2 regions of the Streptomyces sp. NPDC057877 genome follow, and region 2 is predicted to be linked to the other one. Evidence: predicted binding sites of a transcription regulator. Region 2 holds the regulator's gene; the other holds the start of a gene.
What was found. The regulator HspR, encoded in region 2, represses chaperone genes until heat shock. The targets are predictions, from matches to a motif close to TTGAGNNNNNNNNNCTCAA.
Positions count from the first base shown of each region.

Region 1 (5,774 bases), on a different contig from region 2:
AGACCGCCGCGGGAACATGACACACTGCACCCATGCTTTCGGCGCGTAGGGGAGGCGTGGCGTGAGTGAGCGGCGACCCGCGCCCACGGTGGGCCAGGTGGTACTCGGCAGACGTCTGCAGGAACTGCGGGAGGCGGCCCGGCTGAGCCGTGAGGAGGCCGCGCGGGTGCTCCGGGTCGCCCCGGCCACCGTGCGGCGCATGGAGACGGCCGAGGTCGCGCTGAAGATCCCGTACGTCCAGGTGCTGCTGACCACGTACGGTGTGGCCGAGGAGGAGGTGGCGGCCTTCGTGTCGCTGGCCGAGGAGGCGAACCAGCCGGGCTGGTGGCAGCGGTTCCACGATGTGCTGCCGGAGTGGTTCAGCATGTACGTCAGCCTGGAGGGCGCGGCGCGGATCATCCGCAGCTACGAGCCGCACTTCGTGCCCGGGCTGCTCCAGACGGAGGCGTACGCGCGGGCGGTGCTGGAGGCGGGGACGATAGGGCAGTCCGGGCCGGACACCATCGAACGGCATGTGAAGCTGCGGCTGACCCGGCAGGAGCTGTGGAAGCGCCCGGATCCGCCCCACCTGTGGGTGATCATGGACGAGACGGTGCTGCGGCGTCCGGTGAGCACCAAGCCCGAGGTGATGCGCGACCAGGTGGACCGGCTGCTGGAGGCCACCGAGAGCGACCTGGTGACCTTGCAGATCGCGGAGTTCCGGCACGGCCCGCATCCGGGGACGTACGCGCCGTTCTCGCTGTTCAGGTTCGGCCAGCCGGAGCTGCCGGACATGGTCTTCACCGAGTACCTGACCGGCGCGCTGTACCTCGACTCGCGTGCCGAGGTGTCCGGGCACCTGGAGGTGCTGGACCACATGTCGGCGCACGCGGCGTCGGTGGCGCGCACCAAGCAGCTGCTGCGGGAGTACCGCGGGAGCGTGTGACCCGTACGGGTGCGGTCGGCGGGTGCGTCGGCGCGTCGCCGCCTAGGTTCTAAGGGACGGGCGGGCGAGGGAGTGCGCGGGACCGACCGGCAGGAGGCGAGCCTGATGCCCGGATTCGAGGTGCTGTACCAGGCGGCGGCGCTCTGTCTGACCTACCCGGACGACGACTTCCTGGCCCGGCTGCCGCTGCTGCGGGAGGCCGCTCCGCAGGTGCGGGAGTTCGCCGACCACGCGGCGGTCACGCCGCCGGGTGAGCTGGCGGAGGAGTACGTGCGGGTGTTCGGGGCGCAGGGCCTCTACCTCGGGCGGGGCGGGGCCGCTCCGGCGCGGCTGTCCGACCTGTACCGGGCGCACGGTCTTGAGTGCACCGGTGAGGAGCGGCCGGACTTCCTGCCCGCGGTGCTGGAGTTCGCCGCGCGCACGGGCAACACCGATCCGCTGACCGGGCACCGGGACGCGCTGGAGGAACTGCGGGCGCGCCTGGCCGGGTTCGGGACGCCGTACGCCTGTGTCCTGGACGCCGTGTGCGCGACACTGCCGCCCGCCCATCCGGGCGACCTGACGGACCCGGTGCCGCAGCCACGCTGAGCCTTCCGTCCGCGGGTGCGTGGTGGCTGGTCACGCGGTTCCCCGCGCCCCCGGGTGGGCCGCGCCCGCCCGCGCCTCAGGCCGCGCCGCCCTTCTGGTCGCGTTCCTCGTCGACGATCTCCGCGTCCACCACGCCCTCCTCGTCCTGCGGCGTGCCCTGCTCCTGGGCGGAGCCCGCCGTCGGCTGCTCCGCCTGGGCGTACATGGCCTGGCCCATCTTCTGGCTGACGGCGGCGAGTTTCTCGACGCCGGTGCGCAGGGCGGCGGTCTCGGCGTTCTGCTCGAGCAGTCCCTTCAGTTCCGTGACGGCGGAGTCGACCTCGGTGCGGGTCTCCGCGGGGATGCGGTCGCCGTTCTCGGTGACGAACCGTTCGGTCTGGTAGACGAGTTGCTCGGCCTGGTTGCGGGTCTCGGCGGACTCCCGGCGCCTGCGGTCCTCCTCGGCGTACTGCTCCGCCTCCCGCATCATGCGGTCGATGTCGTCCTTGGGGAGGGCGGAGCCGCCGGTGACGGTCATCTTCTGTTCGCGGCCGGTGGCCAGGTCCTTGGCGGAGACGTGCATGATCCCGTTGGCGTCGATGTCGAACGCGACCTCGATCTGCGGGATGCCGCGCGGCGCGGGCGGCAGGCCGGTGAGGTCGAAGGTGCCGAGCTTCTTGTTGTACGCGGCGATCTCGCGTTCGCCCTGGTAGACCTGGATGCCGACGGAGGGCTGGTTGTCGGCGGCGGTGGTGAAGATCTCCGAACGCCGGGTCGGGATCGTGGTGTTGCGCTCGATGAGCTTGGTCATGATGCCGCCCTTGGTCTCGATGCCGAGGGACAGCGGGGTGACGTCGAGGAGGAGTACGTCCTTCACGTCGCCGCGGATGACACCGGCCTGGAGCGCCGCGCCGACCGCCACGACCTCGTCGGGGTTGACGCCCTTGTGCGGGTCCTTGCCGGTCAGCTCGCGGACCAGTTCGGTGACCGCGGGCATCCGGGTGGAGCCGCCGACGAGGATGACGTGGTCGATCGCGGCGAGCTTGATCCCGGCGTCCTTGACGGCCTGGTGGAAGGGGGTCTTGCAGCGGTCGAGGAGGTCGGCGGTGAGTTCCTGGAACTGGGCGCGGGTGAGCTTCTCCTCCAGGTGGAGGGGGCCCTCGGCGGAGGCGGTGATGTAGGGCAGGTTGATCGAGGACTCCGAGGACGAGGACAGCTCGATCTTGGCCTTCTCGGCGCCCTCGCGCAGCCGCTGCACCGCCATCTTGTCGCCCGCGAGGTCGATGCCGTACTGCCCCTTGAACTTCTTCACGAGGTGGTCGACGATCCGCTGGTCCCAGTCGTCGCCGCCGAGGTGGGTGTCGCCGTTGGTGGCCTTGACCTCGATGACGCCCTCGCCGATCTCCAGGAGGGAGACGTCGAAGGTGCCGCCGCCGAGGTCGAAGACGAGGACGGTCTGCTCCTCGCCGCGGTCGAGGCCGTAGGCGAGGGCGGCGGCGGTCGGTTCGTTGATGATCCGCAGCACCTTCAGGCCCGCGATCTCCCCGGCCTCCTTGGTGGCCTGGCGCTGGGCGTCGTCGAAGTAGGCGGGGACGGTGATCACCGCGTCGGTGACGTCCTCGCCGAGATAGGACTCGGCGTCCCGCTTGAGCTTCTGCAGGACCCGCGCGGACAGTTCCTGGGCGCGGAAGCGGGTCCCGTCGACGGAGCCCTGGTCGGGGAAGCGCCAGTGCGCGTCGCCCATGTACCGCTTCACGGAGCGGGCGGTGCGTTCGACGTTGGTCACGGCCTGCCGCTTGGCGACCTCGCCGACCAGGACCTCGCCGTTCTTGGCGAAGGCCACGACCGAGGGTGTGGTCCTCGCGCCCTCCGCGTTGGCGACGACGGTGGGCTCGCCGCCCTCCAGGACGGCGACCACCGAGTTGGTGGTCCCCAGATCGATACCGACCGCGCGTCCCATCGCAGTCCCCTTCCGCGTCAGGGAGTGTCCGCCACTCCCTCCAGCACAAAACTTGAGTGGCCTCTTGTCAATGGCGCGTATGGGCTACCCGGGGGCCACGTCCTCTACAGCGGAGTACCCCGGTCGGCGCGGGTGTCGCGGCGCAGGGCGACGGCGTGCCGGGGGCGGTCGGTGACCAGGACGTCCACGCGGGGGTCGGCGAGGAAGGTGCGCAGGGCGGTGTCGTCGTTGACGGTCCACACCATGGTGTACAGGCGGTGCCGGGCGGCCTCGCGCAGCACGTTGGCGCGGGCCAGGCGCTGGTGCACGGCGACCCCGTGGGCGCCGCAGGCGCGCACCCGGCGCAGCGGGAACAGTTCGCTCAGCCGGGTCGCGGTCAGCCGGGAGGCGGCGATCTCCTTGCGGTCGCGGCCCAGGGACAGGACGGTGCGCACCTCGGGGAAGGCCCGGGTGATCTCGGCGACGGAGCGGTCCTCCAGGGTGGTGGCCACCAAGCCGTCGGCGCCGAGCAGGGTGACCGCGCGGTCGATCACCTCCCGCTCGTAGCCGGTCTCCTTCAGGTCGAGGTGCCCGGCCAGCTTCCCGGCGATCAGCGACATGACCTCGTCGACGACCGGCACCGGGTATCCCGCGCGGGCGCTCAGCTCGGCGTGGGTGATCTCGGACAGGAGCGGCCCGGTGTGCCGTACCCGGGGGTCGTGGTGGACGACGAGGACGCCGTCGGAGGTCCGGCGGATGTCGAACTCGACGTACTCCGCGCCGGAGGCGACCGCGTCCTCGTACGCCTGCCAGGTGGCGGCGCCGAAGCGCTCGGAGCCGCCGCGGTGGGCGGAGACGGCGGGGCCGGGCGGCACGGCGGTCAGCTCCCGGAGGGCGGGCGGGGCCCGGGCACCGGCAGGCGGGCCTCGTCGGGCGGGGTGAGCAGGGCGCCGGAGCGGCGGCCCGCGCGGCGCAGCAGCGCATAGCCGACGGCCGCCAGCGCCACGAAGGGCAGCCAGGCGAGCGCGTAGGCCGGTCCGTAGGCCTCCAGGTCGAGGATGGAGCGCCCCTCGTCGACGTCGGTGCCGTTGACGCCGAAGAACGCCAGCAGCAGCGTCGGCGGCAGGGCGATCAAGGTGGCCGCGGCGACCAGCGCGGAGACGGTGCGGTCGCGGCGTTCGTCGCGTTCGGCGAGGGCGGCGTCGAGGGCGGCGGAGCGGGCGTTGATGACGGAGGTCAGCCGCTCCACCATGCGGGCGGAGTTGTCCAGGCAGGCGCGGATGCCGAGGGCGTCGCCCAGGGAGGTCTGGAAGCCCTCCATGAGCATCTCCGGTACGAGGAGGCTGTCGACGTAGGCCTCCACGCCGAAGGCGAGGTCGAGCTGGAGTTCGTTGACCCCGGCCGACAGCCGGGAGATGAGGGCGCGGACCTCGGTGGGTGAGTCGACCGGTGCCTGTTCGTTGGCCCGCATCATGGCGAAGGCGGCCAGCCGGGTGCGCTGCAGGGCGGCCAGCGCGGAGACCAGGCCGAGGGCGACCAGCATCAGACCGTTCTCGACGTGCGGGGCCCAGCCCGCCTGGACGGAGACGCCGCGGCCGTGCGCGGACAGGGTCACGCCGTGGTGGTGCAGGTTGGGCGGCGGGGCCGTGGCGGCGCGCAGTCTGCCGCGGTAGATGATCTCGCCCAGGGGTCCGGCCAGCCGCTGCGGGTCGCCGCCGCGGGCGGCCGTGAGCAGGCCGTCGAGGAGCGGGCCACCGGGGAAGACGAGCTGGTGGACGTTCTGGCCGAAGGCCAGGGGCTCGGGCAGGGCGAGCCGTTCGCCCAGCACGGTCAGCAGCGGCCGGTCGTGCAGGGTGATCCGCTCCCGGTCGAAGCAGGTGGCCGCGAGCCACGCGGCGAGCGCGGCGGGCTCGGTGCGGTCGGTGAACTCGCAGTCCAGCAGGAGGGTGGCGTCCCCGCGCGGGGTGGTGACGAGGAGGATCCGCACGGCGGCGAGGGCCGGGTGCGCGTCACCGCCCGGCAGTGCCAGGGCGGCGGGCGCCGGGTGCTCGGACAGCACCGGTACGGGCAGCACCGCCTCGCTGGTCAGCAGGTGCGGCGCGAACCGGCCGAAGTCGTAGCCGTCGACGAGGCTGTCCGGGCGGGTCCGCGTGCCGTGCCCGGGGTCGATCCGGCCCGCGAGGCTGAACAGCAGCACGATCCTGGTGTGCGCGCGGGTGGCGGAGTCGAGCAGCGCCGCGTCGCCGACCGCGTCCGGCAGCATCGCACCATCCCTTCCCCACCGGTCGCTCACCCGGCTTGGATACCCGGCCCCTGCTCCGGCCGAACCCCGCCCTCGCGCGG
Region 1 covers NZ_JBHVMS010000002.1:343,794-349,567, reverse strand. Annotated here, with positions in the region: gene ACFVQG_RS05490 (helix-turn-helix domain-containing protein) at 62-925, shown strand; gene ACFVQG_RS05485 (nitrate reductase molybdenum cofactor assembly chaperone) at 1,031-1,513, shown strand; gene dnaK (molecular chaperone DnaK) at 1,590-3,452, opposite strand; gene ACFVQG_RS05475 (glycerophosphodiester phosphodiesterase family protein) at 3,557-4,306, opposite strand; gene ACFVQG_RS05470 (hypothetical protein) at 4,312-5,694, opposite strand.
Region 1: dnaK (molecular chaperone DnaK) is a predicted target of HspR. The motif match lies at 3,505-3,523, and genes of this name have one in related genera.

Region 2 (5,774 bases):
CCGGCGGCCCCTTCACCTTCACCGCCTCCGCCCAGGACGGCATCCGCGTCTACCTCGACGGCGTGCGCGAGGTGAACCTCTGGAAGAACGTCTCGTCGACCGTCAAGAAGACCGTCAACGTCACCGTCCCTTCCGGAAAGCACACCCTCCGCATCGACTTCGCCAACTGGACCGGCACGGCGAACGTCACGTTCACCTACGCCCCCCGCACCTCCGCGACCGTCGACACGGTGCGGCCCCTGACACCGACCGGGGCGGCGGTCACCTACGACCCGGCCACGAACAAGGCCAAGTTCACCTGGTCGAAGAACAGGGAAATGGACCTCGCGGGCTACCGGGTCTACCGACGCCTGAAGGGCACCTCCTTCGGCACGCCGCTGGCGACGACCACGGCGACGTCGTACACGGACACCTCCGTGCCCGCGACCGGCGACACGTACTACTACGAGGTCCGCGCCTACGACAAGGCGGGCAACTCGTCGGCGGGCAGCGCCGACCAGGGCGTGACGTCCGTCGACAGGACACCGCCCGGCGTGCCCGGCACGCCGCGCACGTCCTCCGAGTCCGACGGGCTGTGGGTCGGCTGGAGCGCGGTCGACGGCGCGGCGTCGTACCGGGTCTACCGGGCCACCAGCGCGTACGGGACGTACACCCGGGTCGGTACGACCGCTGAGACCTCGTACGTGGACACCACGGCCGTCGGCGGCACCACCTACCACTACCGGGTCACCGCCCTCGACGCGGCCGGGAACGAGTCGGCGCGGAGCGAGGCCGTCAGCGGCGAGCGCCGGGACTTCACCCCGCCGCCCGCCGTCACCGGCGTCACCGTCACCCCGACCGAGTACGGCTTCCAGGTGAGCTGGGACGCCAACCCCGCCGCCGACCTCTTCCGTTACGTCGTTCGCCGCGGTGAGCTGCTCGGCGACGAGGAGGAGCAGGTGTGCTCCCTCTACCCCGGTGAGTACGTGTCGGCCGACACCACCTCGTACGCCTACGCCGCCCTCCCGGACGGCGAGGAGTCCTGCTTCATCGTCGACGCGGTGGACGACTCCGGGAACTCCTCCTTCAAGCGGACCGGGGAGGCGCAGATCGTCAACGCGACCGAACTCGACATGACGCCGAGCGTGGCGACGCCGGAGGGGTCTCCGCTGTGGCTCATGGTGAGCGAGGCGGAGGGCGACGAGGGCAACTGGCTGGCGTGGAGCGGACTCGGCGCGGGTGAGGAGCCGAGCGACAACCCGGCGCGGGCGTTCCGGGTCTACCGGTGGGACCCCGCGGCCTCGGCCTACCAGCGGATCGCCGAACTGGGGGCCGGTGCCTTCACCTACTTCGACACCGGCGTCCCGCGCGGGACCACGTCCTACTACTGGGTGACGGCCGTGACCGCGGACGGCACCGAGACGCTCCCCGCGGACGGCTGGGCGGTCACGACGCCCTGAGCCGACACACGAAGGGGCCCTGGGGCTCGTACGAACCCCAGGGCCCCTCGCGTGGCCGTGGCCGTCAGTCCGGCTGCTGGCGCTTCGGTCGCCACACCACCAACGCGCTGGTCTGCTGCACCTCCTGGTACGGCACCAGATCGCGGCGGTACGACGCGTGCACCGCGGCCTCGCGCTGGCGCATGGTGGCAGCCGCGCCGTCCAGGGCCGCTTCCAGTTCCGCGACGCGGGACTGCAGCGCGGCGACCTGGTTCTCCAGTTCGATGATGCGCTTGATGCCGGCGAGGTTGATGCCCTCGTCCTGGGAGAGCTGCTGCACCTGGCGGAGCAGCTCGATGTCCCGGGCGGAGTAGCGGCGGCCCCGCCCGGCGGTGCGGTCGGGGGAGACCAGGCCCAGGCGGTCGTACTGGCGCAGCGTCTGCGGGTGCAGGCCGGAGAGCTGGGCCGCCACCGAGATGACGTAGACCGGGGTTTCCTCGGTCAGTTCATACGGGTTGCGTCGACGGCCGTCCATCTTCGTCAAGCTCCCTTCGCCGCCTGGAACAGCTCCGCCCGCGGATCCTCACCCGCGGTCGCCTCGCGATACGCCTCCAGCGCGTCACGAGCCTTCCCCGTCAGATCCGTCGGCACACTCACCTCGACGGTGACCAGCAGGTCCCCTCGGGTGCCGTCCTTGCGGACCGCGCCCTTGCCGCGCGCCCGCATGGTGCGGCCGTTGGGCGTGCCCGGCGGCAGCTTCAGGGTGACCGGGGGCCCGCCCAGGGTGGGCACCCGCACCTCCCCGCCGAGCGCCGCCTCCGCGAAGGTCACGGGGACGGTGACGGTGAGGTTGTCGCCCTTGCGGCCGAAGACGGGGTGCTCCTTGACGTGCACGACCACATAGAGGTCGCCCGCGGGGCCGCCCCGCTCACCGGGCGCGCCCTTGCCGCGCAGCCGGATCCGCTGGCCGTCGCTGACCCCGGCCGGGATGCGCACCTGCATGGTCCGCGAGGACTTGGCGCGGCCGGAGCCCTTGCACACCTCGCAGGCGTCCTCCGCGATCAGCCCGCGCCCCTTGCAGTCCGGGCACGGGTCGGTCAGCGAGAAGCCGCCGCCCGAGCCACGCGCGACCTGCCCGGTGCCGACGCAGGTCGGGCACACGCGCGGCGTGCCGTTCTTGTCGCCGGTGCCGGAGCAGGCCTTGCAGGGGGACTGCGACGACATCCGCAGCGGGACCGTCGCGCCCTCGATCGCCTCGTTGAAGCTCAGCGTGACCTCGGACTCGATGTCCTGGCCCCGGCGCGGCTGGGTCCGCGTGCCCGCGCCCGCGCCGCCCCGGTTGAACAGCCCGCCGAAGACATCGCCGATGCCGCCGCCGAAGCCGCCGCTCTGCTGGGTGCCACCGCCCCCGAAGAGGTCACCGAGGTCGAAGTTGAACGATCCGCCACCCGCGCCCGGCCCCGGGCGGAAGCCGCCGTTGCCGAACAGGGTGCGCGCCTCGTCGTACTCCTTGCGCTTCTTGGGGTCCCCGAGGACGTCGTTCGCCTCGGAGATCTCCTTGAACCGCTCCTCCGCCTTGGCGTTGCCCTTGTTGGCGTCCGGGTGGAACTCGCGGGCGAGCTTCCGGTACGCCTTCTTGATCTCGGCCTCGGTGGCGTCCTTGGGGACGCCGAGGACCTTGTAGTAGTCCTTCTCGATGAAGTCCTTGGTGCTCATCCCCGACGTCCCTCCTTCCGTGTCATCCGGTCAAGCTCAGCCCTCTTCCGGGCCACCGCTCTCCTTGTCGTCGCCTTCAGGACTCTCCTCGGCCTTGACGGTCTGCGCGCCCGGCTGCGGCTCGGCGACGGCCACCCGCGCGGGGCGGATGGTGCGCTCGCCGATGCGATACCCGGGCTGGAGAATCGCCACGCACGTCGTCTCGGTGACGTCCGGCGCGTAGCTGTGCATCAGCGCCTCGTGGACCGTCGGGTCGAAGGGCTCGCCCTCCTTGCCGAACTGCTGGAGGCCCATCTTGGCGGCCACGGTCTCCAGCGACTCGGCGACGGACTTGAAGCCGCCGACGAGTTCGCCGTGTTCCCGGGCGCGGCCGATGTCGTCGAGCACGGGCAGCAGCTCGGTCAGGAGGTTCGCGATGGCGATCTCCTTGACCGCGATGCGGTCGCGCTCGACCCGGCGGCGGTAGTTCTGGTACTCGGCCTGGAGCCGCTGGAGGTCCGCGGTGCGCTCACCGAGCGCGGTGCGCACCTGGTCCAGCTGGGCCAGCAGACCGGGGTCCTGGCTGGTGGCGTCCCCGGCCGGGGCCGCCCCCTCCTCGGAGGCGGCCTTCGGCTCGGCGTCGTCGGGGGCGGCGCCGGAGGGGACGTCGGGCTTTTCTTCGAAGCCCGGGGTCTCCTCCGTCACGCGGCACCGTCCTTCCGCTCGTCGTCGACGATCTCGGCGTCCACCACGTCGTCATCGGCCTTGGCGCCACCGGCCGTGGCACCCTCGGGGCCGCCCGCCGCCTGCGCGCCCTGCGCGTCGGCGTACATGGCCTGGCCGAGCTTCTGGGAGACGGCCGCGACCTTCTCGGTGGCGGTGCGGATCTCGGCGGTGTCCTCGCCCTTGAGCTTCTCCTTCAGCTCGGCGACGGCGGCCTCGACCTCGGTCTTGACGTCACCGGGGACCTTGTCCTCGTTGTCCTTGAGGAACTTCTCGGTCTGGTAGACGAGCTGCTCGCCCTGGTTGCGGGACTCGGCGGCCTCGCGGCGGGCGTGGTCCTCCTCGGCGTACTTCTCGGCCTCCTGGCGCATCCGGTCGACCTCGTCCTTCGGCAGCGAGGAGCCGCCGGTGACGGTCATCTTCTGCTCCTTGCCGGTGCCGAGGTCCTTCGCCGTGACGTGCATGATGCCGTTGGCGTCGATGTCGAAGGAGACCTCGATCTGCGGGACGCCGCGGGGCGCCGGGGGCAGACCGGTCAGCTCGAACATCCCGAGCTTCTTGTTGTACGCCGCGATCTCGCGCTCGCCCTGGTAGACCTGGATCTGCACGGAGGGCTGGTTGTCCTCGGCGGTGGTGAAGATCTCGGACCGCTTGGTCGGGATCGTGGTGTTCCGCTCGATCAGCTTGGTCATGATGCCGCCCTTGGTCTCGATGCCGAGGGACAGCGGGGTGACGTCGAGCAGCAGGACGTCCTTGACCTCGCCCTTGAGGACACCGGCCTGGAGCGAGGCGCCGATGGCGACGACCTCGTCCGGGTTGACGCCCTTGTTGGCCTCCTTGCCGCCGGTCAGTTCCTTGACCAGTTCGGCGACGGCGGGCATCCGGGTGGAGCCACCGACCAGGACGACGTGGTCGATCTCGCCGAGGGCGATGCCCGCGTCCTTGATGACGTTGTGGAACGGCGTCTTGCAGCGCTCCAGCAGGTCCGCGGTCAGCTGCTGGAACTGGGCGCGGGTGAGCTTCTCGTCGAGGTGCAGGGGGCCCTCGGCGGACGCGGTGATGTAGGGCAGGTTGATCGAGGTCTCGGTGGACGAGGACAGCTCGATCTTGGCCTTCTCGGCGGCCTCGCGGAGGCGCTGGAGGGCCATCTTGTCCTTGGCGAGGTCCACGCCGTGACCGGACTTGAACTGCTGCACCAGGTAGTCGACGACGCGCTGGTCCCAGTCGTCGCCACCGAGGTGGTTGTCGCCGTTGGTGGCCTTCACCTCGACGACGCCGTCGCCGATCTCCAGGAGCGACACGTCGAAGGTGCCGCCACCGAGGTCGAAGACGAGGATCGTCTGGTCGTCCTTGTCGAGGCCGTAGGCCAGGGCCGCCGCGGTCGGCTCGTTCACGATCCGCAGCACGTTCAGACCGGCGATCTCACCGGCCTCCTTGGTGGCCTGGCGCTCGGCGTCGTTGAAGTACGCCGGGACGGTGATGACCGCGTCGGTGACCTTCTCGCCCAGGTAGGCCTCGGCGTCCCGCTTCAGCTTCTGCAGCACGAAGGCGCTGATCTGCTGCGGGTTGAACGGCTTGCCGTCCAGCTCGATCTTCCAGTCGGTGCCCATGTGGCGCTTGACCGACCGGATGGTCCTGTCGACGTTGGTGACCGCCTGGCGCTTGGCGACCTCGCCGACGAGCACCTCACCGTTCTTGGCGAAGGCGACGACGGACGGCGTGGTCCTGGCGCCCTCGGCGTTGGTGATGACGGTGGGCTCGCCGCCCTCCAGAACGCTGACGACGGAGTTAGTCGTGCCCAGGTCGATGCCGACCGCACGTGCCATGGTTGATTCCTCCAGCTGACTTGAGTGGAACGGACTCAAGTGTGCATGACGGCCCGGGATGGGTCAACAGACCTGAGCCAAGTGGACTCAACTCTTATCCGTTCCTTACACG
Region 2 covers NZ_JBHVMS010000003.1:270,289-276,062, forward strand. Annotated here, with positions in the region: gene ACFVQG_RS09015 (PA14 domain-containing protein) at 1-1,439, shown strand, start outside; gene ACFVQG_RS09020 (heat shock protein transcriptional repressor HspR) at 1,504-1,953, opposite strand; gene dnaJ (molecular chaperone DnaJ) at 1,959-3,134, opposite strand; gene grpE (nucleotide exchange factor GrpE) at 3,171-3,818, opposite strand; gene dnaK (molecular chaperone DnaK) at 3,815-5,662, opposite strand; gene ACFVQG_RS09040 (MraY family glycosyltransferase) at 5,757-5,774, opposite strand, start outside.